Linked DNA regions of Flocculibacter collagenilyticus. The protein of the gene in region 2 interacts with the protein of the main gene of each other region in a pairwise test. Links are inferred from orthologs where the notes say so. Each region holds a gene or a part of one and is shown on either strand. Other genes may lie near its edges. The genes, in order: uvrA and uvrB.

Region 1 (15,917 bases), 1.8 Mb from region 2 along the record:
AATGCGCCTCCACACCAACGGGGAAGCAAGCAACATCAGCCAAACCAAACGGTTTAACAAGCACTAAGTTCAAACGTTAAATTAGGTGTCAAGGTTAACCAGTTAATCGAATTTGAAAGAGTGAAGTTTTAAAAAAACTTTTCAAAAAATAAATTAGATTAACTGCTTGACTTTGAAAACGGAAAGCGTAGAATGCGCATCCCGCTTCGAGCTAAACGGTAACAAGTTACCAACCAGCACCAAGCACTGTTCTTTAACAATTTGTAATCAATCATCTGTGTGAGCACTCACAATAGAGATTAGAATCTAAGAGCTTCGGCTCAATACGATATTTAAATCTCAATAGTTTTGTAGAGTGACTCAACAGTCAATATATACAGAATTCATTGAGCTGAAACTTCGGTTTCAACAAAACTTTTAATTGAAGAGTTTGATCATGGCTCAGATTGAACGCTGGCGGCAGGCCTAACACATGCAAGTCGAGCGGTAACATTTCTAGCTTGCTAGAAGATGACGAGCGGCGGACGGGTGAGTAATGCTTGGGTATATGCCTTAAGGTGGGGGACAACAGTTGGAAACGACTGCTAATACCGCATAATGTCTACGGACCAAAGTGGGGGACCTTCGGGCCTCACGCCTTAAGATTAGCCCAAGTGGGATTAGCTTGTTGGTGAGGTAATGGCTCACCAAGGCAACGATCCCTAGCTGGTCTGAGAGGATGATCAGCCACACTGGAACTGAGACACGGTCCAGACTCCTACGGGAGGCAGCAGTGGGGAATATTGGACAATGGGCGCAAGCCTGATCCAGCCATGCCGCGTGTGTGAAGAAGGCCTTCGGGTTGTAAAGCACTTTCAGCGAGGAGGAAAGGTTGTCAGTTAATAGCTGTCAGCTGTGACGTTACTCGCAGAAGAAGCACCGGCTAACTCCGTGCCAGCAGCCGCGGTAATACGGAGGGTGCGAGCGTTAATCGGAATTACTGGGCGTAAAGGGCACGCAGGCGGTTAATTAAGTCAGATGTGAAAGCCCCGGGCTCAACCCGGGAACTGCATTTGAAACTGGTTAACTAGAGTACGAGAGAGGAAAGTAGAATTTCAGGTGTAGCGGTGAAATGCGTAGAGATCTGAAGGAATACCGATGGCGAAGGCAGCTTTCTGGCTCGATACTGACGCTCATGTGCGAAAGCGTGGGGAGCAAACAGGATTAGATACCCTGGTAGTCCACGCCGTAAACGATGTCTACTAGCAGCTCGGTTCGTCAAGAACTGTTTTGCGCAGCTAACGCATTAAGTAGACCGCCTGGGGAGTACGGCCGCAAGGTTAAAACTCAAATGAATTGACGGGGGCCCGCACAAGCGGTGGAGCATGTGGTTTAATTCGATGCAACGCGAAGAACCTTACCATCCCTTGACATCCAGAGAACTTACTAGAGATAGTTTGGTGCCTTCGGGAACTCTGAGACAGGTGCTGCATGGCTGTCGTCAGCTCGTGTTGTGAGATGTTGGGTTAAGTCCCGCAACGAGCGCAACCCCTATCCTTAGTTGCTAGCAGGTAATGCTGAGAACTCTAAGGAGACTGCCGGTGATAAACCGGAGGAAGGTGGGGACGACGTCAAGTCATCATGGCCCTTACGGGATGGGCTACACACGTGCTACAATGGTAGATACAAAGGGCAGCAAGACCGCGAGGTGGAGCGAATCCCATAAAGTCTATCGTAGTCCGGATTGGAGTCTGCAACTCGACTCCATGAAGTCGGAATCGCTAGTAATCGTAGATCAGAATGCTACGGTGAATACGTTCCCGGGCCTTGTACACACCGCCCGTCACACCATGGGATGGGTTGCTCCAGAAGTGGTTAGCCTAACCTTCGGGAGGGCGATCACCACGGAGTGATTCATGACTGGGGTGAAGTCGTAACAAGGTAGCCCTAGGGGAACCTGGGGCTGGATCACCTCCTTACCAAAAGATTCGACGCTATTGTCGAGTGTTCACACAGATGATTAGATTACAAAGTCAGAGCAAAGAACAACACACCTAACGGTGCTTGTATATTGGGGCTATAGCTCAGCTGGGAGAGCGCCTGCCTTGCACGCAGGAGGTCAGCAGTTCGATCCTGCTTAGCTCCACCAATAACTCAAAACTAAATGTTCTTACCAAGAATCTTTACTTTTGAGCTTCTGCTCAAAACTGCTCTTTAACAATGTGGAAAAGCTGATAATTAAATCCAGCGTATGAATAACTGAGCAACAGGCAACTGTTGATTCATACGCTAATGACGTAAATGTCACTCTATTTGGTGGTGTCGCAATTGCGATTATCAATCAATTACTCATAGAGCGTCGTTATTAATCATAACGACATTGTCCATCTTTGGACAAAACTAGCGCATACTAACACAAAGTTGGTCAAACAATTTTGGGTTGTATGGTTAAGTGACTAAGCGTACACGGTGGATGCCTAGGCAATTGGAGGCGATGAAGGACGTGTTAATCTGCGATAAGCGTGGTTAAGGTGATAAAAACCGTTATAGACCACGATTTCCGAATGGGGAAACCCACCTGCTTGCAGGTATCTTATAGTGAATACATAGCTATAAGAGGCAAACCCGGAGAACTGAAACATCTAAGTACCCGGAGGAAAAGAAATCAACCGAGATTTCGCTAGTAGCGGCGAGCGAACGCGAATTAGCCCTTAAGCAGCTTACAAGTCAGTGGAATGTGCTGGAAAGCACAGCGATACAGGGTGATAGCCCCGTACACGAAGACGAATTTGTTGTGAAATCGAGTAGGTCGGGACACGTGATATCTTGACTGAATATGGGGGGACCATCCTCCAAGGCTAAATACTCCCAATTGACCGATAGTGAACCAGTACCGTGAGGGAAAGGCGAAAAGAACCCCTGTGAGGGGAGTGAAATAGAACCTGAAACCGTGTACGTACAAGCAGTGGGAGCCGACTTGTTCGGTGACTGCGTACCTTTTGTATAATGGGTCAGCGACTTATATTTTGTAGCAAGGTTAACCGATTAGGGGAGCCGTAGGGAAACCGAGTCTTAACTGGGCGTCGAGTTGCAAGGTATAGACCCGAAACCCGGTGATCTAGCCATGGGCAGGTTGAAGGTGCAGTAACATGCACTGGAGGACCGAACCCACTAACGTTGAAAAGTTAGGGGATGACCTGTGGCTAGGAGTGAAAGGCTAATCAAACCGGGAGATAGCTGGTTCTCCCCGAAAACTATTTAGGTAGTGCCTCGAGCGGACACTTACGGGGGTAGAGCACTGTTTGGGCTAGGGGGTCATCCCGACTTACCAACCCCATGCAAACTCCGAATACCGTAAAGTGATACTCGGGAGACACACGGCGGGTGCTAACGTCCGTCGTGAAGAGGGAAACAACCCAGACCGCCAGCTAAGGTCCCAAAGTGTATGTTAAGTGGGAAACGATGTGGAAAGGCTCAGACAGCCAGGAGGTTGGCTTAGAAGCAGCCATCCTTTAAAGAAAGCGTAATAGCTCACTGGTCGAGTCGGTCTGCGCGGAAGATGTAACGGGGCTAAACATGCCACCGAAGCTGCGGATTCACCTTTTAGGTGAGTGGTAGGGGAGCGTTCTGTAAGCGGTTGAAGGTGAGTCGTAAGGCTTGCTGGACGTATCAGAAGTGCGAATGCTGACATGAGTAACGATAATGGGGGTGAAAAACCCCCACGCCGGAAGACCAAGGGTTCCTATCCCATGTTAATCAGGGTAGGGTGAGTCGACCCCTAAGGCGAGGCCGAGAGGCGTAGTCGATGGGAAACAGGTTAATATTCCTGTACTTGTTATTATTGCGACGGAGGGACGGAGAAGTAGGTGAGCGTGGCGTTGGTTGTCCACGTGAAAGTGAGTAGGCTGTCGGTTTAGGTAAATCCGGACTGACACTAGGCTGAGACACGAGACGACACTCTACGGAGTGGAAGTCATTGATGCCCTGCTTCCAGGAAAAGCTTCTAAGCTTCAGATAATAACGAATCGTACCCCAAACCGACACAGGTGGTCAGGTAGAGAATACTCAGGCGCTTGAGAGAACTCGGGTGAAGGAACTAGGCAAAATGGTACCGTAACTTCGGGAGAAGGTACGCCGCTGTCGGTGATTGGACTTGCTCCATAAGCTGACGGCGGTCGCAGAAAATTGGTGGCTGCAACTGTTTATTAAAAACACAGCACTGTGCTAAATCGAAAGATGACGTATACGGTGTGACACCTGCCCGGTGCCGGAAGGTTAATTGATTGGGTTAGCGTAAGCGAAGCTCATGATCGAAGCCCCGGTAAACGGCGGCCGTAACTATAACGGTCCTAAGGTAGCGAAATTCCTTGTCGGGTAAGTTCCGACCTGCACGAATGGTGTAATGATGGCCACGCTGTCCACCCGAGACTCAGTGAAATTGAAATCGCTGTGAAGATGCAGTGTACCCGCGGCTAGACGGAAAGACCCCGTGAACCTTTACTACAGCTTGACACTGAACATTGAGCCTACATGTGTAGGATAGGTGGGAGGCTTTGAAACCATGTCGCCAGATATGGTGGAGCCAATCTTGAAATACCACCCTTGTATGTTTGATGTTCTAACATTGCTCCATTATCTGGAGTGTGGACAGTGTCTGGTGGGTAGTTTGACTGGGGCGGTCTCCTCCCAAAGAGTAACGGAGGAGCACGAAGGTTGGCTAAGTACGGTCGGACATCGTACGGTTAGTGTAATGGTAGAAGCCAGCTTAACTGCGAGACAGACACGTCGAGCAGGTACGAAAGTAGGTCATAGTGATCCGGTGGTTCTGAATGGAAGGGCCATCGCTCAACGGATAAAAGGTACTCCGGGGATAACAGGCTGATACCGCCCAAGAGTTCATATCGACGGCGGTGTTTGGCACCTCGATGTCGGCTCATCACATCCTGGGGCTGAAGTCGGTCCCAAGGGTATGGCTGTTCGCCATTTAAAGTGGTACGCGAGCTGGGTTTAGAACGTCGTGAGACAGTTCGGTCCCTATCTGCCGTGGGCGTTGGATGATTGAGAGGGGCTGCTCCTAGTACGAGAGGACCGGAGTGGACGAACCTCTGGTGTTCGGGTTGTCACGCCAGTGGCATTGCCCGGTAGCTATGTTCGGAATCGATAACCGCTGAAAGCATCTAAGCGGGAAGCGAGCCTCGAGATGAGTCATCCCTAGAACTTTAAGTTCTCTAAAGGGTTGTTGAAGACTACAACGTTGATAGGCAAGGTGTGGAAGCGCTGTGAGGCGTTAAGCTAACTTGTACTAATTGCCCGTGAGGCTTAACCATACAACACCAAAGTTGTGTGAAGCGCTAACGAGATTGATTGATAGACATCAATTGAGTGACACTGATTTAATTATCACTGGAATTGTTATAACAATTTCCAGTATGACCTCTATTCATTGAGGCCTTGCTTTTCCAGTATTGTGGGATGAATTTATCAACTACATCCATGTAGTTGACCCTAACGGGCCGCACTAAAGTGCGTTAAATTTTGTTCCAAACAAAATTTTGCCTGGTGACAATAGCGTTGTGGAACCACCTGACTCCATTTCGAACTCAGAAGTGAAACGCAACAGCGGCGATGGTAGTGTGGGAGATCCCATGTGAGAGTAGCACATCGCCAGGCTCCCTATTAAAGAAACCCGTTCACACTGTGAGCGGGTTTTTTGCTATGTGGGGTTTGTAATTTAGTATTTAGCATTCAGTAAGTGGCATGCCTCATTTAGCATTTAGCGTTAAAGACTCGCTATTTAGGCGCCAGTACTTAGCAAATATGTACTTATAAATGCGTATTGAGCGCTCAGTACTAAGCTGTATATATTTAGGAATAGGTATTTAGGAATAAATTGCTCAATGCGCTACAAGGTAGCTAGGATAGTGTGTATATCTAGGATAATTAACTATCGATAATATTAGCAGTTACTAAACAAGTGCTTACATTTGCATTGAATGATGGGGTTAATCGTTCAGATACAGTTAAGAGGCTGGGTGTAGTTCGGTACTGATCTAAGAATAGGCTAATGCTTACTAGTGCGCTTAGAGTGAAATTGGGCATCTGTATTAATAGGTAGGCATGCAATGACTTGCATCACTAAATAGCTCAAGAATACTTGCTAATATAAAGAGCCTAACTATCATCGATTAATTTTTTATTTCTCATCTTTTGAAGCCGCGGTACACTGCAAGTAATTATTTATACTATTTAAGAAGAATAACAATATGTTCAGTGAAATAATTCAACCTAGGTTCAGTGACACAGATGCACTAGGTCATATCAATAACACAATGTTACCTGTTTGGTTTGAAGGGGCTCGTGATGCAGTATTTAAACTGTTCACGCCTGATTTAGATCTTAACAAGTGGCAGTTAATTATCGCTAAGTATGATGTTACATTTCATGCTGAGCTGTTTTATGGGCAAGAAATTGAACTGAGAACATACATTTCACGTGTTGGCGGAGCTTCTTTTGATGTTTATCAAGAAGCTTGGCAGCATGGAGAAAAATGTGTTTCAGGTACAACCGTCATGGTGAATTTTAATTACTCTGATAAAAAGGCGATGCCTATTTCTGAGAGTATAAAAATTGAACTTAATAAACACATATATCAAGAGTAGTAGTAGATGTTTGATTGGTTAGAAATTGTAGGTTATGTAGGCTCAGTATTAATCGCTGTATCGTTAATGATGTCCAACATTAAGAAATTGCGTTGGATTAATTTATTTGGTGCTTCAATTTTTTCTGTATACGGCGGGTTAATTGAAGCGTATCCAGTGATGATTTTAAATGCTTGGATTGCCTTAACTAATGTTTATTTTTTACAGAAAATGTATCGCTTTAAAGATCAGTTCGACACTTTATATTACGCCTCAGGTAAAGGGCCACTTGTTGAAATTATGGTGGACTCACACTATGAAGATATAAAGTCTTTTTTTCCTAAGTTTGATAAGAGTTGGCTAGTTATGCCAACAATTGTCATCATGAGAAACTTAAAACCTGTAGGACTTTTTATGCTAACTGAAGCAAAAGATGGTCAAGCAGAGGTTTTAATTGATTATGCTACGCCTGATGTAAGAGATCGTAAAAATACTGAATTTTTATTTGAATCACGGTTAGATCTACTTAAAGGGTTAGGTATTACTAATTTGAAAGTTCAGTCGACTCATGGCGAACACAAGAAGTTTTTAAAGGCTGTAGGCTTTAGGCAGATTGATAACGAACATTTTGTTCGTGACTTGAATTAACATACTTTGATGAAAGGAGGCATTAAGCCTCCTTTTTACATTTTATATTAGGCCGTGAGTAACGGTTTTAAGTATTTTGCGGTGTGTGAACGTTGGTTTTTAACGATATCTTCTGGCTTACCTTCTACCAGTATTTCACCACCACCAGAACCGCCTTCTGGGCCAAGATCGACAATCCAATCCGCAGTTTTAATGACATCCAAGTTATGTTCGATAATGATAATAGTATTACCATGATCGCGTAGGCGATGAATAACATTAAGCAGCTGTTGAATATCGTAAAAATGAAGCCCTGTGGTTGGTTCATCTAAAATATAAAGTGTTTTACCTGTATCTCTTTTCGATAACTCTTTAGCGAGCTTTACACGCTGAGCCTCACCACCAGATAAGGTGGTAGCAGATTGTCCAAGTCGAATATAAGACAAGCCCACGTCCATTAATGTTTGAAGTTTTCTAGATATTGCAGGAATCGCTTCAAAGAACTCACGTGCATCTTCAACAGTCATGTCGAGTACTTGATGAATATTCTTTTGTTTATATTGTACTTCCAACGTTTCTCGATTATAGCGCTTTCCTTTACATACATCGCAAGGTACATACACGTCGGGTAAAAAGTGCATTTCAACCTTTATCATGCCATCACCTTGGCATGCTTCACATCGACCGCCTTTAACGTTAAAGCTGAATCGCCCTGGTTTGTAGCCACGTGAACGCGCTTCTTGTGTGCCTGCAAATAAGTCACGAATGGCAGTAAATATACCTGTGTAAGTTGCAGGGTTAGAGCGAGGCGTACGCCCAATTGGACTTTGGTCAATATCAATTACTTTATCTAGCTGATCCATGCCATCCACGCTTTCATATGGCGCTGGCTCTTCGCTCATAGCACCGTTTAGTTCTCTGTGGGCAACACGATATAAAGTGTCATTAATTAAGGTAGACTTGCCTGAACCTGATACACCCGTAATACAGGTAATTAGTCCTATAGGTAGTTTGATACTGACATTTTTGAGGTTATTTCCCGTTGCACCGTTTAGTGCTAACCACTTGTCATCTTGAGGTTCGTGGCGTATTTTTGGTACTGCAATTTCTTTGGTACCTGAAAGATACTGCCCCGTTAATGATTTTGGCTCTGCTTTTATGTCGTCAACCGTGCCTTGAGCAATAACATGGCCACCGTGTACGCCAGCACCTGGACCAATATCAATAACGTGGTCAGCCATTTTTATTGCATCTTCATCGTGCTCAACAACAATAACAGTATTCCCTAACTCTTTAAGGTGCGTTAATGTGCCAAGTAAGCGGTCATTGTCCCGTTGATGCAAGCCAATGGACGGTTCGTCTAGTACGTACATCACTCCTACAAGACCAGCACCAATTTGGCTAGCAAGTCGTATGCGTTGAGCTTCGCCACCTGATAAGGTATTTGCGTTGCGTGACAAGGTTAAGTAATTAAGCCCTACATTCACCAAAAAGGTAAGTCGATCTTGAATTTCTTTAAGAATTTTTTCAGCAATTTGAGCCTTTTGGCCTACTAAGTTTAATTGTTCAAAGAAACTTAACGAGTCGCCAATGGACATGTAGGTAATATCACTGATTTTACTGTTTTCTACAAATACATTTCTTGCTTCTTCACGCAGTCGACTACCGTCACAGCTTGGACATGATTGATGGCTAATATATTTTGATAACTCATCACGCACCGCGTTAGATTCTGTTTCTCGATAGCGACGCGACATATTAGGTAATATCCCTTCAAAAGGGTGTTTACGCTGTACCACGTCACCGCGATCATTCATATATTTGAATTCAATATCGGTTCGTCCACTTCCTTCTAGCACTACCTTTTGATGTTCTGCTGCTAATTCATTGAAAGGCGTATTTAGGTCGAAGCCATAATGTTCCGCTAATGCTGTGAGCATTTGAAAATAATAGAAATTGCGTTTATCCCATCCTCGAATGGCTCCGCCAGACAAACTTAATTCATGGTTACTAATAACTCTGTCAGGATCAAAAAACTGCTTTTCACCTAAGCCGTCACAACTTTGGCAGGCACCTGCTGGGTTGTTAAAGCTAAATAAACGCGGCTCTAGCTCTGTCATACTATAGCCACATAACGGACAAGCAAAATTAGCTGAAAATAGCATTTCAGACTTATCTTCTTCCATCCATGCAACTTTTGCCGTACCGCCTGACAACTCTAACGCGGTTTCAAATGATTCAGCCAAACGCTGCTGTATGTCATCTCTGACTTTTAAGCGATCCACAACAACTTCTATCGTGTGCTTTTTGTGTAGCTCAAGCTCAGGGGGATCAGACAAATCACATACATTGCCGTCAATCCTTGCGCGGATAAAACCTTGGGCAGCTAAGTTTTCTAGTGTTTTTAAATGCTCACCTTTACGTTCTTGCACAACCGGCGCTAGCACCATGATTTTGGCACCTTGTTCTTGCGCCAATACTTTATCTACCATTTGGCTAACGGTTTGTGCTGCCAGTGGTTCCTGATGAGTTGGACACCGAGGTTCGCCAACACGTGCAAAGAGGAGTCTTAAATAATCATAAATTTCGGTAATAGTGCCAACTGTTGAGCGTGGATTATGTGATGTTGATTTTTGCTCAATAGAGATTGCAGGGGATAAACCTTCAATATGATCAACGTCGGGTTTTTCCATTAATGATAAAAATTGACGAGCGTATGAAGAAAGCGATTCAACGTATCGGCGCTGGCCTTCAGCATATAAAGTATCGAACGCTAAAGAAGATTTGCCTGAACCGGAGAGTCCTGTAATAACAATGAGTTTGTCGCGAGGAATTTCTAAATTAATATTTTTGAGATTATGGGTTCTGGCGCCTCTAACTTCAATCTTATCCATTGTGCAACGATTACCTGAAAGTAAAAGAAGAATTATGGCACATAAGTCGCACAAAGGTCGACATAACTTAATGTTATACCTGTACTACTTTGATTATTCACTTAAACAAAGCTGTAAAACGTGCGAATAAAATAACAATTAGAAACAATACGCTGGTTACTTTATTTGCATAGCAACGTATATTTAAATATATCAGCGTAATTCAAACCATAATTGAAAAGGTGAATATGTGTTAAATGCACTTAAACAGTTATTAGTAGGCAAAGAAAACACCCAACCTGAACCTAAACATAGAAGAGAACTAGCAGCTGCGGCATTATTGTTTGAAGTTGCGAAAGCAGACGATGATAAGCAAGTAACAGAAGAGCGGGTACTTAAAGAGTTATTGCAAAAGCGATTCAACTTAAGTCACGAAGAGCTAAACATTATTTGTGAGCAGGCCGAAAATACCGCTGACACAGCGACAGATTATTATCAGTTTACACGTGAGATTAATGATCATTACAGTCATGCAGAAAAAGTCGAGCTCACAAAGCTTATGTGGCAAGTTGCTTACGCTGACGGGCATTTAGATCCACATGAAGAACATTTAATTCGTCGTGTAGCAGACTTATTACACGTTAGGCATAGTGAGTTTTTACAAACCAAACATCATGTTAGCGAGCAGTGTAATAAATAAGCTGAAATCATTTTTTCAGTTGTGGTACACTGCCGCAGTTTTTTATTGGTATTCACTTCTAACTATCTAATTATTTCATGTCTATATCTGGTTTAAACTCTTTAGAGAAAAGAACAGCGGTTTCGCTCGCATCTGTATTTACTATGCGGATGCTTGGGCTATTTATGTTAATGCCTGTAATTGCAATATATGGGCAAGAATTGGAAGGCTACTCGCCGTTGTGGATAGGGTTAGCAATAGGTGCTTATGGGCTAACTCAAGCCTTACTTCAAATTCCAATGGGCATGTTAAGTGATCGATTTGGCCGCCACCGCGTTATTATTGCTGGATTACTCATGTTTGCAGCAGGTAGTGTTATCGCGGCTTTGTCAGATTCAGTTTATGGCGTTACCGTTGGACGTATTATTCAAGGGATGGGAGCAATTGCAAGTGCCACACTAGCGTTAGCTGCTGATTTAACACGCGACGAGCAAAGACCAAAAGTCATGGCTGTAATAGGCATGAGTATCGGTATATCTTTTGCCATCGCCATGGTATTAGGGCCACTATTGGCTGATGCTTTTGGTTTGGCTGGATTATTTTGGCTTACTGCGGTATTTGCGTTATCGGGTATAGCTATCGTTACACTATTTGTACCAACTGCGGTTAATCGAGCCCCGAAAGGTGAAACCGTGGCTATCCCACACTTATTGTCTTCCTTAATAAAGCATCCGCAATTATTGCGGCTGGATCTCGGCGTGATGTTGTTACACCTCATGCTTACATGCATTTTTGTTGTACTGCCTACCATGCTCGTCAGTTTTGACTTTACGGTTACTAGCCATTGGAAAATGTACTTCCCCGTATTGTTAGGATCATTTTTGCTAATGGTGCCAATGATTATTTTTGCAGCAAAACGCAATAAAGAAAAACAAGTATTTAAACTCGCGATTATGATGATTATAGTCAGTTTATTAGGACTATACTTTGCGCATCAATCGCTTACAGTTGTTGTGCTGTGGGTACTGCTTTTCTTCGTCGGTTTTAATTATTTAGAGGCTTCCTTACCAGCTCTTATTTCACGTTTAGCGCCTGCGGGTCAGAAAGGCTCCGCAATGGGAATATTTTCATCAAGTCAGTTCTTCGGTGCATTTTTAGGTGGCTTATTAGGTGGTATGATAGCGCAAACAAATCAGCTAGAAATTGTCTTTGCGGTGGCAGCTGTAATTGGTTTATTATGGTTATTCATTACAAATGGAATGCAAATTCCGCAGCGTTCTAAATTAGTCTCTATCGCAACACAACTTAACGACAACCCAACCGCAGAAGTACTGGCGAGCCGTCTTACCGAATTAGCTGGCGTAATAGAAGCTACAGTGGTCGTTGAAGAAAATAGAACGTATTTAAAAGTAATTGATAAAGAATTTGATATTGAAGCGGCTAGAAGTTTAGTCGCGTCAGTAAGTTAAAGTTATTGGAGAAAGAAAATGGCACGTGGTGTAAATAAAGTAATCTTAATTGGTACGTTAGGCCAAGATCCTGAAGTAAGGTATATGCCTAATGGTAATGCCGTTGCAAATATCAGTTTAGCAACAAACGAAAGCTGGAAAGATAAAAACACAGGACAAATGCAAGAGAAAACAGAATGGCACCGCATTGTTATTTTTGGCAAGCTGGCTGAAATTGCAGGTGAATACCTAAAGAAAGGTTCTCAAGCATATTTTGAAGGCAAATTACAAACCCGTAAGTGGCAAGACCAACAAGGTCAAGATAAGTACACAACAGAAGTGGTTGTTGATATGGGCGGCCAAATGCAAATGTTAGGTGGTCGTGGCGATAATGCTGGTCAATCTGGTGGTTATACGCAACAGCCTCAACAAGGTGGTTTTAAACCACAGCAACAACAAGCAGCTGCGCCAATGAATCAGGGTTTTCAGCCTCAACAACAAAACCAAGGCTTCCAGCCACAACAGCAAAATCAAGGTGGCTTTCAGCAACAGCCTGCCCAGCAACACAATTCTGGTGGATTCCAGCCACAACAACAAAGTCAAGGTGGCTTTCAGCAACAGCCTGCACAACAACAGCAGCCAGCGGTGAAGCAAGCTGAGCCTAAGATTGACTTTGATGATGATATTCCGTTTTGACCTAAGACAAAAATAAAAATGTTGAAAAAAAATTTCGAAAGCCGCTGTTAAGCGGCTTTTTTAGTTTTATTAGAAAATGAATGTTGACTTGTTCTACGAGACTAAATCAGGACACTTTTCTTAAGGAACTTTGCTCACATTCTACTGGCTCCAGATTGCTCGGCTTCAACTTGGCTTTCCAGTTATAAAGTAACTTATCTGTGATACCCAAAGGTGTTGCTGCCTTGGTGCGCTGTAACCTTGTACAGTTACCGATACTACGGCTTCAAGTGTAAATTCAGGCGTATAAACTCAGTTTGTTCGTTTTGATGTTTAACACTTTAATAATTGGATTATATTCCATTATTAAAGTGTTCTACTTGATTAAAGCAGTTCAATTGAATGGCTTAACTGTCAATTCATTACAGAAAAGTGATAAAGGGCGTTGGTACTTGATGTGGAATCCAGCAAAAGGAGGAGATCCCGTCAAAAAATGGGTTCCTAAGCTTTTAGAAGATGTAGTTAAACAAGCTTTTGATCGACTTATTGATATTTCAGCACCAGCCAGAGCTGCTGCGAAATTTGCTCATGAAAACCCAGATATATTCTTAGCACATGACAAGTGCATTACACCTACTGACTTTCCACACGATAAGCCGTTGACATACGACCAGTTCGCAAGTGCTATTGGTTTAAAAATAGGAAAAGATGCAAAAGGGAAAGAGGTTAACTGGACGCATCAAAATTCTCTCTGGATAAGTGATTTAATTAATGATTTAAATGGTGTGACCGATTGGAAAAAGGAGTTGTTGAAAGGTAATATTCTAAGCACCAGAAATGAAGTTTTAGATAAATATACCAATGTGCCAATAGATACTACTATCCGGTTCCCCTCATATGGTGATCTCCGTAGTGTTGTTGATAATCAATATAAAACGAGTGACTTTCCAAGTTATGGTGACGTAAAGCTCTGGGATTGCATTACATTAGTTAGAGACAATGAATTTCATAAAGATTTTGCTGTTAAGCCCTTTTCATGGGTAATAGTAAGTCACGGAGCTGTGAGTGACGCTATAGGTTCAGAGCGTCCATCAGGTAAAGGGCATATTGAATCAGTTTTTGATGAGTTAACTGTTACTGATGAAGATGGTTCTCGATTGAAGTTGAATACTCACCAACCTCGACATTGGCTAAATACCAAGTTGAAATTAGCTGGTGAAGAAGATTGGTTGATTGCCAAGTGGTCAGGTAGAGCTGATGTAGAGCAAAACAAAGCTTACGATGGTAGAACCCAAGAACAGAAGTCACGGCTAACCAAGCGTATAGGCCATGTTGTAAATGGTGAAGGTGTCATGACGGTTGCTCAAGCCAATCAGTTTTTATCGCCATATACATCTGAGTCTCCACCTCCTGCAATCGTGTTACATGATTTGGGCTTACCAGTTTCTCTCAAGTCTCTGGGGTTAATCTCTCAGGTGTCGCTCAGTTCACTGGATTAGGTTACTGCGTTCACAACTATGCTGAAAGTCCTTGTGTGAAAAATGGCGACTGTGCTGTCTGTAGTGACCATGAGTGTCTTAAAGGTCTACCTCACACCATAGATGAGCTGAGAAACCTTGAGAAGCTTTATGAGGAGCAATTAGAGGGTGCAAAATTAAAAGCTGGTGATAATGTTTTCGGTGCAGACCGTTGGGTGACAGCTTTAGGCTTCAGGTTATCCAAGATTAAAACCATTATTGCCATGCTGGAAGATCCAAAAAGGCCAGATGGTACACCTGTCCGAGTTCCTGATGAATTAGATCCACCACCTGTTAAACGTTCATTAAATATTGATGAACAAAATGTTATTCCCACTTTTGATTTAACAGCCTTAGCACTATCAGATATGGAGGAATTCTAATGGCTTTTGTAACAGACAATAAGAAACGACTCTAGCGATCATTGATGGTTGGAGCGGTAAGCTTACATATGATCTTCTTTCTGAAAGGCTTCAATCAGAATTGGGCCTAAAGCGTCCCCCGTCGAGACACACTTATACAAAGCATGATGAAATCAAACATGCATTTGACTTAAAGAAAGAAGAGCTTAGATTTAAAAAATCTGCTGCAATCGAAGAAGCCAAGTCGCTATTTGATAGCTCTGATAAATTAAGCCAACTTTTGGAAAATTTGGACAATGATGATGCGACTATCGCTGAACTAATTAAACAAGTTGAAAAACTCGAAAACGAGAATGAAAGACTTTACACTGAAAACGCAAGATTGAATAATCAAAATAACCTTTTGCTGGAAAGGTTTGCCCGATGGCAGCATAATTTGCAAAAAATGGATGGGGTAAATTTGAATAAACTGTCTGACATTATTGATATTGGGCTACCAGCAAAGAACCGAAGCTAAATTGATGGGCTTAGATTTCACCTGACAGCAAGCGGAGAGTAAACAGAGGTCTCACTATTATTTCGTGACAAAAGGTCAAATATTTTATCTGACCTTCTACTGTTTGACTAGTTAAGTTTTGCATATGCTGATATAAAATATGTTTAAGTTGCAATATTGGTTACTGCTAGACCAACACCGAAAATCAAAAAAGTTATACCACTTAACCTATCAAATACTCTCCTCCCGATGTCACTGCTCGATATTTGCGCAACATTTTCGGCAAGAAGAGCATAACTAAAATAAATCATAAAATGAATCGAAGCACTAACAATGCATAGTATTGTAATTTGTGGTGTAAGTCTTTCTGAATCCGTTATAAATTGAGGCAATAATGCAATAATAAAGACAAGTGCTTTAGGGTTTAATGATGTGACTAGAAAAGCTTGTCTAAATATTTTCCAAGGAGAGGGCTTAAAAGACGATTTAACCTCTTTCGCACCAAGCTTGGCTACAGGAGATGAGAGTATTTTCAACCCCAAATAACAAAGATAGCCAGCTCCAATTAACTGAAGCACTATCAATATATCTTTGAATGTTATTAGGACAACTCCTATGCCGCT
Region 2 (15,501 bases):
AGAAATTGGTTTATTAGACAAAGTACCAGATGAGTCTAAAGACTTAGGCTTATTGATGAAAATGGCTCTGGATAAAGTCGCATTCATTCCATTTGGCTTACTTGTTGACCAATGGCGTTGGAAAGTATTCTCTGGCGAAATTACGCCTGAGCAATACAACACAGCTTGGTGGAATTTACGTGAAAAATATCAAGGTGTGATGGCACCTGTAGAGCGTAACGAAAATCACTTCGATCCGGGTGCTAAATATCACGTTCCTGGAAACACGCCTTATACCCGTTATTTCTTAGCGCATATTTTACAATTCCAGTTCCATCGCGAACTTTGTAAAATTGCTGGTAATGAAGGCCCTGTTCATCGCTGTTCAATTTACAACAGCAAAGAAGCCGGTAAAGCATTAAATGCAATGCTTGAGATGGGTTCTTCACGTCCGTGGCAAGAAGCGCTTGAAGCGTTAACTGGTAGTAAAGAAATGGACGCAACTGCTATTCTTGATTACTTTGCACCGCTTAAAACTTGGTTAGACAAACAAAACCAAGGCCGTCAGTGTGGCTGGTAAGTAAAAGTCGAATAAACAAAGATTTATTGACGATATAAAAAAAGCACTTAGCGAATTTTTTCGTTAAGTGCTTTTTAATTACTTAGCAAAGTAACTGTTTAATCTAATTTATCTGACACCACTTTATAATGTGGATCTTCAGTAAAATTCACTTCCACTAAATCACCCGCTTTTTTCAGCAACTTACAACAATCTTCACTTAAATGACGAATGTGTAATGTTTTACCTTTCGATGTGTAGCGCTCTGCTAAGGTATCAATGGCTTCTATTGCTGAGTGATCGGCAACACGACTGTATTTAAACTCTACAATAACGTCTTTAGGATCGTCCTGAACCGTGAATAACTCTAAGAAATGAGACACCGAACCAAAGAAAAGCGGTCCATGTAATTCATAGACTTTTGAGCCATGCTCGTCTACAAATGTAGTCGCATAAATTTGTTTAGCATGTTCCCAAGCAAATACTAATGCAGACACAACCACACCAACTAATACTGCAATCGCTAAGTCAGTAAATACTGTCACACTTGAAACAAGTACAATCACCAATGCATCAGCCACAGGCACTTTGTTCATTATTCTGAAGCTTGACCATTCAAACGTACCCAGAACAACCATAAACATAACACCAACTAGGGCAGCAAGCGGGATCATCTCTATTAAGCTTGAACCAAATAGAATAAAGGCTAGCAACATTAATGCGGCTGATATACCTGATAAACGTCCACGACCACCAGAGTTAATATTGATCATACTTTGGCCAATCATGGCACAACCACCCATACCACCAAAGAAACCAGTAGCAACGTTTGCAACACCTTGACCCACACACTCGCGATTACTTTGACCACGCGTGCCTGTGATTTCGTCAATTAAAGACAGCGTTAATAACGATTCAATTAAACCAATTGCTGCCAGCACTAACGCATACGGGAAAATAATTCTTAATGTTTCTAGGCTAAATGGCACATCTGGCACCATAAAGCTTGGTAACCCTCCAGCGATTGTTGCATTAGCATCGTTAGTCATTGTTTTTACAAAATCAATGACTGTACGCGTGTCTAAGCCAAGTAAATGTACTAACGCTGTTACTGTTACAATGGCGACAAGTGAAGATGGAATGGCGGTAGTAAGTTTAGGTAGAAAGTGAATGATTGCCATGGTTAAAGCAACTAGACCCAGCATTAAATACAATGCTTCGCCCGACATCCACACTAAATCGCCAGAGGCATCTGGCACCTTGAATTGCCCTAACTGCGCTAAAAATATAACAATGGCTAATCCATTAACAAAACCAAGCATTACTGGATGCGGCACAATACGGATAAACTTACCCAGTTTAAACACGCCTGCCAGTACTTGTAGAATCCCCATCAATACAACGGTAGCAAATAAATACTGCACGCCATGTTGCGCCACTAATGCAACCATAACCACAGCAAGTGCACCTGTTGCACCAGAGATCATCCCCGGACGACCACCTAGAATAGAGGTAATCAAACCAATCATAAATGCAGCATATAAACCAACCAAAGGCTCAACACCTGCAACAAAGGCAAATGCAACCGCTTCTGGTACTAAAGCTAACGCTACAGTTAAACCCGATAACACATCATTTTTAACTGATGAGCTTGTTTTTGTTAATAAATTAAACATAAAAAAGTACTAAACCCTCTGACCGAATTAGCACCATATGTGCTAATGCCCTACCGCTTTTTTACCACCTTGGCAAAAATGGCGTGAATGCTAACAAACCTGAGGTTAACCCGCAACAAAACACCACTATGCAGCTCAAATTAGCTGCTTCATTATCTATTTAGGTACTATGTTAGGCTCTGATGAAGCGTGTAAAGCTGTTTAAATATAGAAGGCCTAGGCATGATTAGACAAGACTTCCATTAACTTATCATAACGAAGTTTAATATCTTCTAAATCGTTCGGCTCGTTAACACTCGCTTGGCTACCGCGGAAAATCATATTGCCTTGTCGCTCAATCGCGCTTCGTTGTTCTTGTGTATTAGCTTGTTTAGCAATAGCAGTAAGCGCTTCTAACAGCCTTATGATTATTGAAATACTCGTCATTCCGTACTGTCTTACTTGATCGAATGCCTCGTTTAACATGCCAGAAAAAGTGACCGTTTTGGCAATCACTCTTAGTTTATTATTATCGTCAAAACGATGGGGGGAAGGAAATGACTTGTCAGTAAGATAACACATTGTAGAAGCTAAGCGGTCTACACAACCTAATGCGGTATAAGGGTCGTTAATACCCGGAGATAAAGCACGAATAGCCACTTCCACTAATTGTCTAATAGCAAATTCTGCATCTTGCTCGGGTGTTCGTTGTGTTCCAATAAAAAACAAATCAGCCAAGTTATTCGTAGTTTTTGCATCAATTCGCGTTTTACTACATACCGTAAGTAAACATGAGCCTGTAAAAATATAATCGCCTGGACTGATATCAAGTTGAACTATGTAGTCGTATTCTGTTGCAAATGCCAATAGCCTTTCATGATCAACCGCCTGCAAATAACCACTGCGCGGTGCCGTTATCTCGAATTTATTATCCGCATAACTTTTAACAATACTCTCTACTTCGTCATCCGATAAATTAAGCCCTGAATCGCTACTGCCAATCGCAGCGGGAAATATTCGACGCACTTGATGGGTAAGCTCGCTATACACATCTTCACAAACGTTATCAGCTTGAATGGATGCTGACACATGATGAATAAAGTAAATAAGCACGCCAACGCTTAATATTGCTAATACCAAGCCAAACAGAACAGATAAATTTGGTACAAAATAATGCTCACCAGATAAATGAATTGCTCGCAAAATAATTAGGCAATAAATAAACGTTGAAATAAATGTACCGAGAACAAATTGCACTCCTCTGTCGGTCATAAAGTTACGCAATAATCGAGGACCAAATTGTGAAGAGGCTAAAGTAAGTGCAACAATAGTAATTGAAAATGCCACACTGGTGACATTAATCATTGAACCTGCAATCATGGTTAAGATAGAGCGAGCGCCTTCAGGGCCAACCTCCCCTAACATTTTTGTGATAAAAGTAATGTTGCCTTGACGGGTTTTATCTAGATCTATGAATAGAAATGAAAGGTAACCTGAAAATACGACCATCAAGGTAGGAATAAACCAAAAGCTGGCACGAATGCGCTCTAAGTAATTATTTAATAATGTTTTCATTCACGCTCGCTTTATAAGCACTATTCGTTATCGGTAGATTCAGGTTAACGGTATCTTGAATATAAATCCAATTTAAATTCAATACGTTAGTGTATAGTTAGGTATAGAATATATGTATACATATTGCAACGAAGGGTAAAAATTACTGCCATTCTATACACTTCCCTACACCTAAAAATAGCAGTTGAATGGTTAAGACGTGAGCTGTTGTAATCAGTGGCTATCAGCCTTACTTAGTATTGCACTACTTGCTACTAAAAATACTAGCCATACTAAACAGGTGTTACTTGCTCTATTTCGTACAGAGCATCATTAATAAGCTCTACTTTTTCCGAAATAACTTGCTGCGCATCGTTTATGCCTTGATTGTAATAGTAAACACCAAAGTGCTGAGCAATAAAGTCTAGCAGAAAATCAGCGTCGAATTGCCCCAAATCATAATCGAGTTCATTTTCAAAATAAGTTTGTAGCTTGCTGATTAAAAACGCTTTTTGCTGCTCATTTAATACTATTTTCTTCACTGCATTAACCTTGTTTCTTAAACTTATATAACATCACTTTTAGGCTTTTTTCATCGTCTAACTCAGGAAAATCAGCATGATTTTCTAAGCGCTGTTCAAAAGATAACGTCGGACAATGCTCAGCAACCTGTTGATGTATAAAGTCAGTGCCAAGTTCAGGCGCGTTCACGCATAGCATTACGTCTGCATTTTCCGTGGCTAAGTCAGGAATTTTTCTAAGTAACTTTTGATAGTCTGACGTTAAGATAAAACTGCCTTTTTGAAAGCTCGGTGGATCGATAATAATTAACTCATAAGGACCAGCTTTCTTAATTTTGCCCCACGATTTAAAAATGTTATGGGCTAAAAACTTGGCTTTTGAGGAATCAAGCTCATTTAAGTGATGATTTTTTTGCCCTTGCGCCATTGCAGATTTATTCATGTCTACATTAACAACATTGTTTGCACCACCATCAATAGCCGCTAACGAAAAACCGCACGTATATGAAAATAGGTTTAACACATTTTTATTATTGGCTTGTTCTTTAACCCATTCTCGGCCATTTTTCATATCAGGAAAAACGCCCGTATTCTGTCCATCTCCGGGGCGAGTTATAAATTTAATGCCGTTTTCATGCGCTATCACAGGAAGCTTAGGAACTTGAAGAAGAGTGTTCGTTACATACTTATTTTTTGTTTCTACACCATGACGATATTGAATAACAATAAATCTGACTTGCTCGCTAAAATTGGCTTCTTGGCAATCTACTAATGCTTGTTCTAGTGTCGTAAACTCTGCGTCGGATAGTTCATTAAACACAGTAACAAACCAACCTTCACCGTAATAATCAACATTAATAAACCCTAAATTAGGGTACGTTTGCCCGCGACCATGAAATAACCTTTTCAATTGACCCTGTTCAACAGGAGTGCTTTTTAACTTATCTATAATATTATTATAATCAGACACGCTTTAGTGCTTCCTGTAATTGCATTACCTTATCTCTTAACGCAGCTGCTTCTTCAAACTCAAGGTTTTTAGCATGTTCCAGCATTTGCTTCTCGCACGTTTTTATTTCATCTGCAATCTCTGCAGGCGTTTTCATTACGTATTTAGTTTTCGATTCTGCAACGTTTAAATAAGTTACATCTACTTCATCGTCACCCACATCCATAATATCGGTAACTTTCTTATTAAGTGCTTGTGGAGTAATGCCATGCTTAACATTATATGCATGTTGAATTTCGCGGCGGCGATTGGTCTCGTCAATTGCCCGCTGCATTGAGCCAGTAATCTTATCGCCATATAAAATTGCTTTACCACGTAGATTTCGAGCAGCACGGCCGATAGTTTGGATAAGAGAACGATCTGAACGTAAAAAGCCTTCTTTGTCTGCATCTAAAATCGCAACTAAAGAGACTTCTGGCATATCTAACCCTTCTCGTAACAAGTTTATCCCAACTAACACATCAAACTCGCCAATCCTTAAATCGCGTATAATTTCTACTCGCTCTACAGTGTCGATATCAGAGTGTAAATACCTTACTTTAACACCATGCTCAGACAAGTAATCGGTTAAGTCTTCTGCCATTCGTTTGGTTAAAGTCGTTACTAATATTCTTTCTTTCAGTTCTACGCGTTGGTATATTTCAGACAATAAATCATCAACTTGCGTGGCGACTGGCCGCACTTCAATCTCTGGGTCAAGCAGTCCTGTGGGTCGTACAACCTGCTCTGCAACTTCACCGCATGATTTTTCTAATTCGTACTTACCGGGTGTTGCAGATACATATATAGTTTGAGGTGTAATGGTCTCAAACTCTTCAAATTTAAGCGGACGATTATCTAGGGCAGACGGTAACCTGAATCCATACTCAACTAAATTTTCCTTACGCGAGCGGTCGCCTTTGTACATGGCACCTATTTGCGACACGGTAACGTGCGACTCATCAATAATTAATAATCCATCCGAAGGAAAATAATCTATTAATGTTGGAGGCGGCTCACCCGGCGCGCGTCCAGACAAATAACGAGAGTAGTTTTCAATCCCAGAGCAATATCCAAGCTCGTTCATCATTTCAACATCGAACATTGTACGTTGCGAAATGCGCTGTTCTTCAACAAGTTTGTTATTACTTAATAATTGCTTCTTACGTTCTTGTAGCTCTACTTTTATTTCATCTATTGCTGAAAGGATTTTTTCTCTCGGCGTTACATAATGAGTTTTAGGGAAAATAGTGGCACGTGTGGTGTGTTTTTCAATGGCACCAGTTAGAGGATCAAACAAGCTTACTCGCTCTATTTCTTCATCAAAAAGCTCAACTCGTACACCAAATTTATCTGAATCAGCAGGGAATATGTCAATTACATCACCGCGAACACGGTATGTGCCACGCTTAAAGTCGATATCGTTTCGGGTGTATTGCATTTCAGCAAGGCGGCGTAAAATAACACGCTGGTCCATTAAATCACCAACTCGTAAATGCAATAGCATTTTCATGTAAAGCTCAGGATCACCCAATCCATAAATGGCAGAAACAGATGCAACGATGATAACGTCTCGACGCTCCATTAATGCCTTAGTGGCAGACAAGCGCATTTGCTCAATATGTTCATTAATTGATGCGTCTTTTTCGATAAACGTATCGGAACTGACTACATAAGCTTCTGGTTGATAATAGTCATAATATGAAACAAAGTATTCAACAGCGTTATTAGGGAAAAATTCTTTCATTTCACCGTATAACTGTGCGGCAAGCGTTTTATTATGAGCCATTAACAATGTTGGGCGATTTACTTCTTGGATTACATTCGCCATGGTGAATGTTTTCCCCGTGCCCGTTGCCCCTAAAAGCGTTTGTTGCGCTAACCCGTTTTCTAGCCCTTCAACAAGCTGCTTGATTGCGGTGGGTTGGTCACCGCTAGGGGTATAAGGTGACGATAATTGAAAATTTCTTTCCATTTTCACGGCTCCTAGACTTCAGAATTTAGCTGAGGGTTCGCTTCTGCTTGCTGTTTAAATTGAGTCATAAACCATTTATAAGCAATCATTGCTGTACATACATTACCAATTAAGGCACCAATAAATAACCCTTGAATATCATAGAAATAACCACCTAAATACGCAAACGGCACATAGAAAATGAATAGGCGTACAATACTCAACAATAACGCATTCATCGGTTTATGTAGCGCATTAAATGAAGAGTTACTTAATATAATAACGCCTTGTAAACCGTAACCGAGCGGTAAAATGTAGATAAATAATTTAATGATAGAGATAACGTTTGGATCGTCTGTAAAAATGTTTGCAATAACACCCGCTAGGGTAACCAGCAAAATATAAACAACTAATTGCCATGCCAAAACAAACTTTAATGTTTTTTTATAGGCCTGCTCTACCCTTTCCATTTTGCCTGCACCGAAGTTCTGGCTAATAAAAGGTGGTAATGTCATAGACAGGGCTAATACCACCAAGCTAGCAAGCGACTCAATTCTTGAACCAACACCAAAAGCTGCAACCGCTTCTTTACCATACGTTGCAATAATTGCCGTTAAAATCGCCATAGCGGCGGGCGTAAGCATATTAGCCCCGGCTGCCGGCATACCTATCTTCATTATTTTTGCCGCTATTGGAGCAAATACACGTGGTCTAGGCGGCAATTTATGAATCAGTTCTTTCTTAACAGCCAATATATATATGATGATGCAAAAGCCTATCGTCCATGCAATCACACTTGCAATGGCTGCGCCCTGAATGCCCATGGCGGGAACCGGACCAAAACCAAAAATCAGTATTGGATCTAAAATAGCATTCATTGCCCCACCTAAGGCCATTATTATGCTTGGCGTTTTAGTATCGCCGCTGGCTCTTAATACACTATTGCCTATCATTGGTGTGATTAAGAAAACACTACCAAAAAACCATACTTCCATATATGAATGAATTAATGGAAGCAATGCCGGTGTAGCTCCCAAAGCAGTAAATAAAGGCTCTATTAAAAAATAGCCGGCTGTGGAAAGTAACCCGACTAAAATAAACGAGAGTAAAAGCGAGCAAGTTCCATCACTTTTGGCCTCATCTACATTTCCTGCTCCTAGTGCTTTGGCAATAATTGCTGACGTGCCAATACCTAGGCCTATAGCTAAGCTAATTACTGTAAAGGTAATTGGAAAAGTAAAACTAATCGCTGCTAGTGGTTCAGTGCCCAGCATGCCTACAAAGAATGTGTCTACTATATTGAACGTCATTAGCAACACCATTCCCATTATCATAGGTACTGTCATGCGCTTTAATGTATTGGGAATATCGCCTGCCAATAAGTCTACAGGTGGCTTAGATTTACTCATTAATAAGTCGCAACCTAATTGATAAGAAAAGAGAGTTAAGTATTCTAAGCAATATGCCGCCTGCATGCTATTTAAATTCTTTCAAAATTAGCATATTAAAAGGTATTACTTAGCAGATATATACATAAGTATAACTATAGGAACGCGTTACCATGTTCTTTTTATTCTTAGTTCGGGATGTAAATGTTAAGAAGTGAGTAAATTTTACTATATTAAGTTTTTATTACAGTAATACAGGTTGGCATTAAAACGATATCTTCGTGAAATCACGACGTCATCTACTCAAATAAAGCGACTTGCGTGAGAAGCCATTTTAAAATTTTTTTAACTAAAAAAAGTTGATTTTACTTAATCTTTGCACTTGTTACTTAATAATGTTCACAAAATAGATGTAGCTGGAATGAAATCTTTCTCTGAGTTTATCTGAAAAGTAAAAAATCACTTTAAATAACATATCTATTTGATTTATATAGCTTTAATACAATTGTTTAATTTTTTACCAATCAGCTTGAAAGAGCCGTTTTTATTGGCTTTACACATACCTTAAGGGTTTAATGAACAGAGTTATCCACAGATATGGTGGATAACTAAGTCTAGCCCTTTAAAATTACGGAAAACTTAACAAGACAATTCTCCCTAGCCCTTATTATTACTGAACTCAACGAAAAAAACTTTATCAACAACTACTGTTTATTAATACAGTGGATGTGTGCCAACAAAAATTAAGTTGCCTAAGTTAGTTATTATTCATAGATTCAAACTACTTATTTTGAACTACTTTAATAAATATGCTGGTTAAGCTCAGATATCTTATAGTTTGCTGAATATTGCTTACTGAAAGTTGCTTACTGAAAGTAGGTTACTGAATATAGTTTACTCATTATGTTTATAAGCCGATCCAACTTCTAAGGGGTAAGCTTTTAACGAGACGCCTATTGAAGCATATATTGAGGCACATATTAATGTGTAATAAACCCGATGGCCTCCGCTCGCTCATTGATGGATTAGCCTGTCATCTCTCAGATTACTCTTTCAAACGTGTCTTTATCTTTATGTACGGCTCTTTATATACAGCTGTCTTATGTACCGCTGCATAAGTAATGTAGACTTTTTCACGAACACTACGCCTGATTTATTCCTATAGACTCCATCTAATTCACCATGCAGGTAAGCTTGTGCATATGACAACACAGTATAAATGATTAAAATTAAATCTAAATTGCCTTAAATGAACAAACAATAGCCAAACAAACCTATTTGTCAGAATTATTTAAAACAAGGTGTTGACAGTTTTAATCAAGATCCTTAATATTGCGCCCCGTTGAAACGACGTGATTCCCCCTTAGCTCAGCTGGTTAGAGCGACGGACTGTTAATCCGCAGGTCCCCCGTTCAAATCGGGGAGGGGGAGCCAACTCGAAGTTTTAACAAATCAAACGGCGATTCCCCCTTAGCTCAGCTGGTTAGAGCGACGGACTGTTAATCCGCAGGTCCCCCGTTCAAATCGGGGAGGGGGAGCCACTTCAAAGTTTGATTAAAAGTATTGCTGTTCCCCCTTAGCTCAGCTGGTTAGAGCGACGGACTGTTAATCCGCAGGTCCCCCGTTCAAATCGGGGAGGGGGAGCCACTTTTAATTACCTCACTTCTTAATTTCTATAATTTTATTCAGATAACCTTAAAATTTTTAGTTGATTCGTTATACTTAATGCGCGTATTGAGTTAAAATTCCACAGTTCGTACCTAATAGCTTTATTTTTAAATGATTATTTATGGATAAAATCACTTATATCTAGATAATAATGCGTTGTATTAAGCTGGAATAATAATAAAAAATCAGGTTGCATCAGGTAAAATATGAAATCATTTACTCTACTAGCATTGAAGCAGTTTGCCACATTCATCATTATGATATGTGTTCTTGTAAGTGTTATTTTCACTGGCTTTGGCAGCATCATAGAACATAAACATAAAAATGTGTCTAGCGCCGTCAATCAATTTCTTACAAGTAACCTTGTATCCGAATCAAAATTATTATCTCGTCAATTAAAAAATGGATTAGACGTAGAAAAGCTAGTCATTCAAAAGATGGACAGCACCAACTTATACTCTTTCAAAGAAAAAAATAATCATGTTGCTTTAGCAGGTTTATTTGAACAAATTGGCCTTACCTCAAAAACTTCAACGATCACCAATAAAGACAACGATTTAAAAGTTACCTTTAAAGCCTCTCATTACGAAGAATACAAAGTACTTCAGCAGCTTCTTATTGCAGCCATTATTATTCCTCTTGCCGCTGCGCTTCTCTCTATTATTTTGCTTAAAGGTTCTGTTAACCGAATTTATAGAAAAACGTCTGAAACTATTACTGATGTGATTCATAACTACGTTAGAAAAAATGACAATCAAGCTAATCCTGATTGGAGCAAACTGCCAGATGAATTCAGTGATACCATTTCAGCGTTGAGCGCCCTCTCCTCTCATGTCGATAAGCAATCAAATGAATTGAAGCAGTCTGCTGAAAAAATAATGGACGAGGCGTACAAAGACACGGTTACTGGCCTTGCTAATCGAAATCGCTTTGTTCAATATTTTGATGAAAAAAGATTAAACGAAAAATCCAATGAATTTGGCGTATTAGCTATTATCCGTTGCAGTGAGCTAATGAAGATTAACCACGCAAAAGGTTATCAGGAAGGCGATAAGTATGTGATAGATGTGGCTGAAATTATTTCAGCTGTCGCAGGCACTTATTCAAATAGTCGTATTTTTAGATTAAATGGTTCTGACTTTGGTGTAGTCATTCCTAATATTGCCCCTAAAGAGTCAGAACGCTTTGCGCAAAACCTACAAAGTAAGTTCAACGAATATCAAAAATTTTCTGAAATTGATTCAGTCGCATACACAGGCTTAGTTGCATACGATGTCAGCAAACCATTAGGTGAAATGCTAGCATTAGCAGATACCGCTATCAGCTTAGCGCAATCAAGCCAGATGAATGGCTGGTTTATTCAGAAAGAATCATCCGTACTTGAAAACGTATCAGCTTCGTACGGTAACCAAAATTGGCGCCAAGTCATTGATGATGTATTAACTAATACCCGCGTAAGTTTGTTGCATCAACCTATTCAACCTACCAGTCGATCATCAAAAGCCTATTCTGAAGTGCTCGCGCGTTTTAAAACTGCTGAAGGGCAAATTCTGCCTACCGCCTCCTTTTTATCCATGGCCGAAAAGCTAGATAAAATAGTTGATGTTGACAAGGTCATTATCGAGAAATGCCTTGACCAAATAAAGGCAAAAAATTTAACCGATCAATACTTCGGCATAAATATCACTCCGAAAACTGCACAAAACGAGCAATTTATGATTTGGCTTGAACGCCGTTTACTTAAAGACGCCAACATAGCAAATAAACTCATTTTTGAAGTCACTGAATACGGCTTGCAACAAAACATACAAGCCAGCAAGCGTTTTATCGACATGATACATCGTGTAGGTGCGCGCATTACCGTTGAACGTTTTGGCGTTGGCATGACTTCCTTTAAGTTCTTTAGAGACTTAAAACCAGACTTTATAAAAATGGATGGCAGTTACACACGAGATATTGACGAAGATAAGAACAATCAATATTTCATGCGCTTAATGGTCGATTTAGCACATAGAATTGGCGTTACCGTATTTGCCGAGTGTGTAGAAACACAAGAAGAAAAGCATGTATTAGAGCAGCTTTTAATTGATGGCACTCAAGGCTATTTTATTGGTAAGCCTTCTGCATTATAGTTAACCGACGTTGTAGCGCATTTATTACCTCTTAACAATAATTGCGCTAAATCCCACTACTCATTTTTAAAAATTAAATTTACAGCATCTACCTTCCCACTAAACCGTTTAAATTCCGCACAATTAACTTAATCCATACAAATAGTAAGTTGTTAATTGATAACTAAAAGCGGATAATGTCCAGCTCAAACGCAATAACGGCTATACTGCAACTAGCCACAAACCGCATAATTAATAATGTGGACACAGTTTTTATATAATGATGGATTTTGGTGAATGACAGAATATCTGTTACTACTCGTCAGCACTGTTTTAGTGAATAACTTTGTGCTAGTTAAATTTCTTGGGCTTTGCCCCTTTATGGGAGTGTCAAGTAAGCTTGAGACTGCCATTGGAATGTCGCTTGCCACTACATTTGTTTTAACATTAGCATCAGTTTGCAGTTACCTCGTCAATCAATTTATTTTATTACCGCTTGAACTCACCTATTTGCGCACACTTAGCTTTATTTTAGTGATCGCAGTTGTTGTACAATTTACTGAAATGGTGGTGCATAAAACATCCCCTACTCTTTATCGTTTACTTGGTATTTTCTTGCCTCTTATTACCACTAATTGCGCCGTATTGGGTGTTGCCCTTCTTAATGTTAATGCCAAACATAATTTTTTAGAGTCCGTTATATATGGGTTTGGGGCGGCAGCCGGATTTTCTATGGTGTTAATCATTTTTGCTGCTATGCGCGAGCGCTTAGCGGCGGCAGACGTACCAGCCCCATTCAAAGGAGCCTCAATTGCTATGATTACGGCTGGATTAATGTCACTCGCATTTATGGGCTTTACAGGGTTAGTTAAGATTTAATGAGTATTTTATATGCCTTAATTGCACTCGGCGTGCTTGCTTTAATATTCGGATTGGTACTGGGCTATGCCGCCATACGTTTTAAAGTGGATGCAGATCCATTAGTCGACCAAATTGATGAGCTATTACCTCAAACGCAGTGTGGCCAATGTGGATACCCAGGTTGTAGACCGTACGCTGAAGCCATCGCAAATGGTGACGAAATTAATAAATGTCCTCCTGGCGGAGAAGCAACCATTCATAATTTAGCCGATTTAATGGGGGTTGAAGCAAAACCACTGGATGATGCGCATCAGTCAGACAATATAAAGAAAGTGGCCTATATTCGTGAAGATGAGTGTATTGGCTGTACTAAGTGTATTCAAGCGTGCCCAGTAGACGCCATATTAGGTGCAGCAAAACACATGCATACTGTGATCGCGTCAGAATGCACCGGCTGCGATTTATGTGTTGAGCCATGTCCAGTAGATTGTATTGATATGATCCCTGTAAAACAAACCACTACCAACTGGAAATGGGATTTGCAGTCCATTCCAATTAAAGAAGTTCAGTAAGGGGTAATTGTTGGAAACGTTACACGAAAAAATTCTCCGTGGTCAATTATGGCAATCTCCTGGCGGCGTGCACCCTCCAACAAATAAGCACACCACAAATACTCAGCCTGTTGCCACGCTACCACTTGCTGAAAAAATCATTATTCCCGTTAAGCAGCATATTGGACACTTTGGTGAAGTATTAGTAAAACAAGGTGACCATGTTCTTAAAGGGCAGCCGCTTAGCAAACCAAAATCTGGTTTATCGCTGCCTGTACATGCCTCTACTTCTGGTACTGTGGTAGATATTAAACCAATGCCATCAGCACACCCATCGGCTATTCCAGAGCTCAGTATTATTATTGAACCAGACGGTGATGACCGTTGGACAGAGCTTCACCCTATTCTTGATTACACATTAGTTGATAAAACTGAACTTATTGCAAAAATTCAGCAATCTGGAATATCTGGATTAGGTGGAGCAGGCTTTCCTAGTTATATCAAAGCACAAACTGCATTAAGTCGACCAATCGAATATTTAATTATTAATGGTGTTGAGTGCGAGCCTTACATCACAGCTGATGACCGCTTAATGCAAGATTATGCAACTCATATTCGTGCAGGAATCGACATTCTTGTTCACTTATTGCAACCTCAAAATGTGATAGTTGGCATAGAGGACGACAAACCGCTTGCTATTGAAGCAATGAAAGCTGCGTGCAAATCAGACGAAAGCATTTTAATAAGAGCCATTCCCACTAAGTACCCTTCTGGCGGTGAAAAGCAACTAATTCAAATTCTAACAGGTAAACAAGTACCCACAGGTGGCATTCCTGCTGATATTGGTATGGTAATGCAAAATGTTGGTACTGTGCATGCCATAGCGAATGCCGTTCAACGAGGCGAACCGCTAATTTCACGCATTGTTACGGTTGCTGGCGATACCATTGAAAAAGCACAAAACTACTGGGTCCCTTTAGGTACGCCGATTTCACATGTCTTAAAAGAATGTCACTTTACTCCGGAAGTTAACCAACGAGTGATTATGGGTGGCCCAATGATGGGATTCACACTACCCCACCTGAATATTCCTGTAGTAAAAATTACTAACTGTATTCTTGCTCCAAGTGAAGCAGAATTGCCTAATGCAGGTAAAGAAATGGAGTGCATTCGCTGTAGTGCATGTGCAGATGTATGCCCTGCTAGCTTATTACCACAGCAACTTCAATGGTACGCAAAAAATAACGAGCACGAAAAGTCTAAAGAATATAATTTGTTCGACTGTATTGAGTGTGGTGCATGTGCATACGTGTGCCCTTCTGAAATTCCATTAGTTGAATATTACCGCGTTGAAAAAGCCACGATTAAGCAACTAGACGAAGAGCAAAGACAAGCAGAACAAGCGAAAAAACGCTTTGAGCAACGTAATCAACGTTTAGAGCGTGAAAAGCAAGAACGCGCCGAAAAACATCGCCTTGCTGCTGAAAAGCGTCGCCAAGCAATGGAAGGAAATAACGAAAAAGACAAAGTAGCTGATGCGTTAGCCCGTATTAAGGCTAAAAAAGCAGGGGCAACTCAAGGCGTTAATGAAAACAATACCGCTGAACAAAATGCAACTGACAATACCGAGCGCTCACCTAAAGATGCAGTAGCTGCTGCAATTGCTCGAGCAAAAGCAAAGAAAGCTAATGCTAATGCTAATGCTAATGTTG

Evidence for each region.
Region 1: the proteins of uvrB (region 2) and uvrA interact in binary tests that used the Escherichia coli proteins (3 or more experiments, as listed by UniProt). The link is inferred for Flocculibacter collagenilyticus from one-to-one orthologs.

What each region holds. Positions count from the first base shown.
Region 1 is NZ_CP059888.1:3,329,093-3,345,009, reverse strand. The notes cover bases 7,113-10,465. They hold uvrA (excinuclease ABC subunit UvrA), read right to left. Parts: upstream 10,139-10,465; coding sequence 7,313-10,138; downstream 7,113-7,312. Other genes in these bases: HUU81_RS14820 (tellurite resistance TerB family protein), read left to right, coding at 10,368-10,465; HUU81_RS14830 (hypothetical protein), read left to right, coding at 7,113-7,265. In the rest of the region: HUU81_RS14835 (acyl-CoA thioesterase), read left to right, coding at 6,243-6,638; more of HUU81_RS14830, read left to right, coding at 6,645-7,112; more of HUU81_RS14820, read left to right, coding at 10,466-10,817; HUU81_RS14815 (MFS transporter), read left to right, coding at 10,895-12,265; ssb (single-stranded DNA-binding protein), read left to right, coding at 12,284-12,940; HUU81_RS14805 (hypothetical protein), read left to right, coding at 13,300-14,418; HUU81_RS14800 (hypothetical protein), read left to right, coding at 14,454-14,819; HUU81_RS14795 (hypothetical protein), read left to right, coding at 14,920-15,315; HUU81_RS14790 (LysE family translocator), read right to left, coding at 15,459-15,917. UniProt on the Escherichia coli protein: The UvrABC repair system catalyzes the recognition and processing of DNA lesions. UvrA is an ATPase and a DNA-binding protein. A damage recognition complex composed of 2 UvrA and 2 UvrB subunits scans DNA for abnormalities.
Region 2 is NZ_CP059888.1:1,555,188-1,570,688, reverse strand. The notes cover bases 4,732-7,668. They hold uvrB (excinuclease ABC subunit UvrB), read right to left. Parts: upstream 7,232-7,668; coding sequence 5,231-7,231; downstream 4,732-5,230. Other genes in these bases: HUU81_RS06945 (MATE family efflux transporter), read right to left, coding at 7,243-7,668; HUU81_RS06955 (class I SAM-dependent methyltransferase), read right to left, coding at 4,732-5,238. Outside these bases: HUU81_RS06975 (M2 family metallopeptidase), read left to right, coding at 1-559; HUU81_RS06970 (SulP family inorganic anion transporter), read right to left, coding at 658-2,214; HUU81_RS06965 (DUF2254 domain-containing protein), read right to left, coding at 2,431-3,768; HUU81_RS06960 (DUF2164 domain-containing protein), read right to left, coding at 4,041-4,289; more of HUU81_RS06955, read right to left, coding at 4,294-4,731; more of HUU81_RS06945, read right to left, coding at 7,669-8,619; HUU81_RS06925 (EAL domain-containing protein), read left to right, coding at 10,473-12,398; electron transport complex subunit RsxA, read left to right, coding at 12,675-13,256; electron transport complex subunit RsxB, read left to right, coding at 13,256-13,810; electron transport complex subunit RsxC, read left to right, coding at 13,821-15,501. UniProt on the Escherichia coli protein: The UvrABC repair system catalyzes the recognition and processing of DNA lesions. A damage recognition complex composed of 2 UvrA and 2 UvrB subunits scans DNA for abnormalities.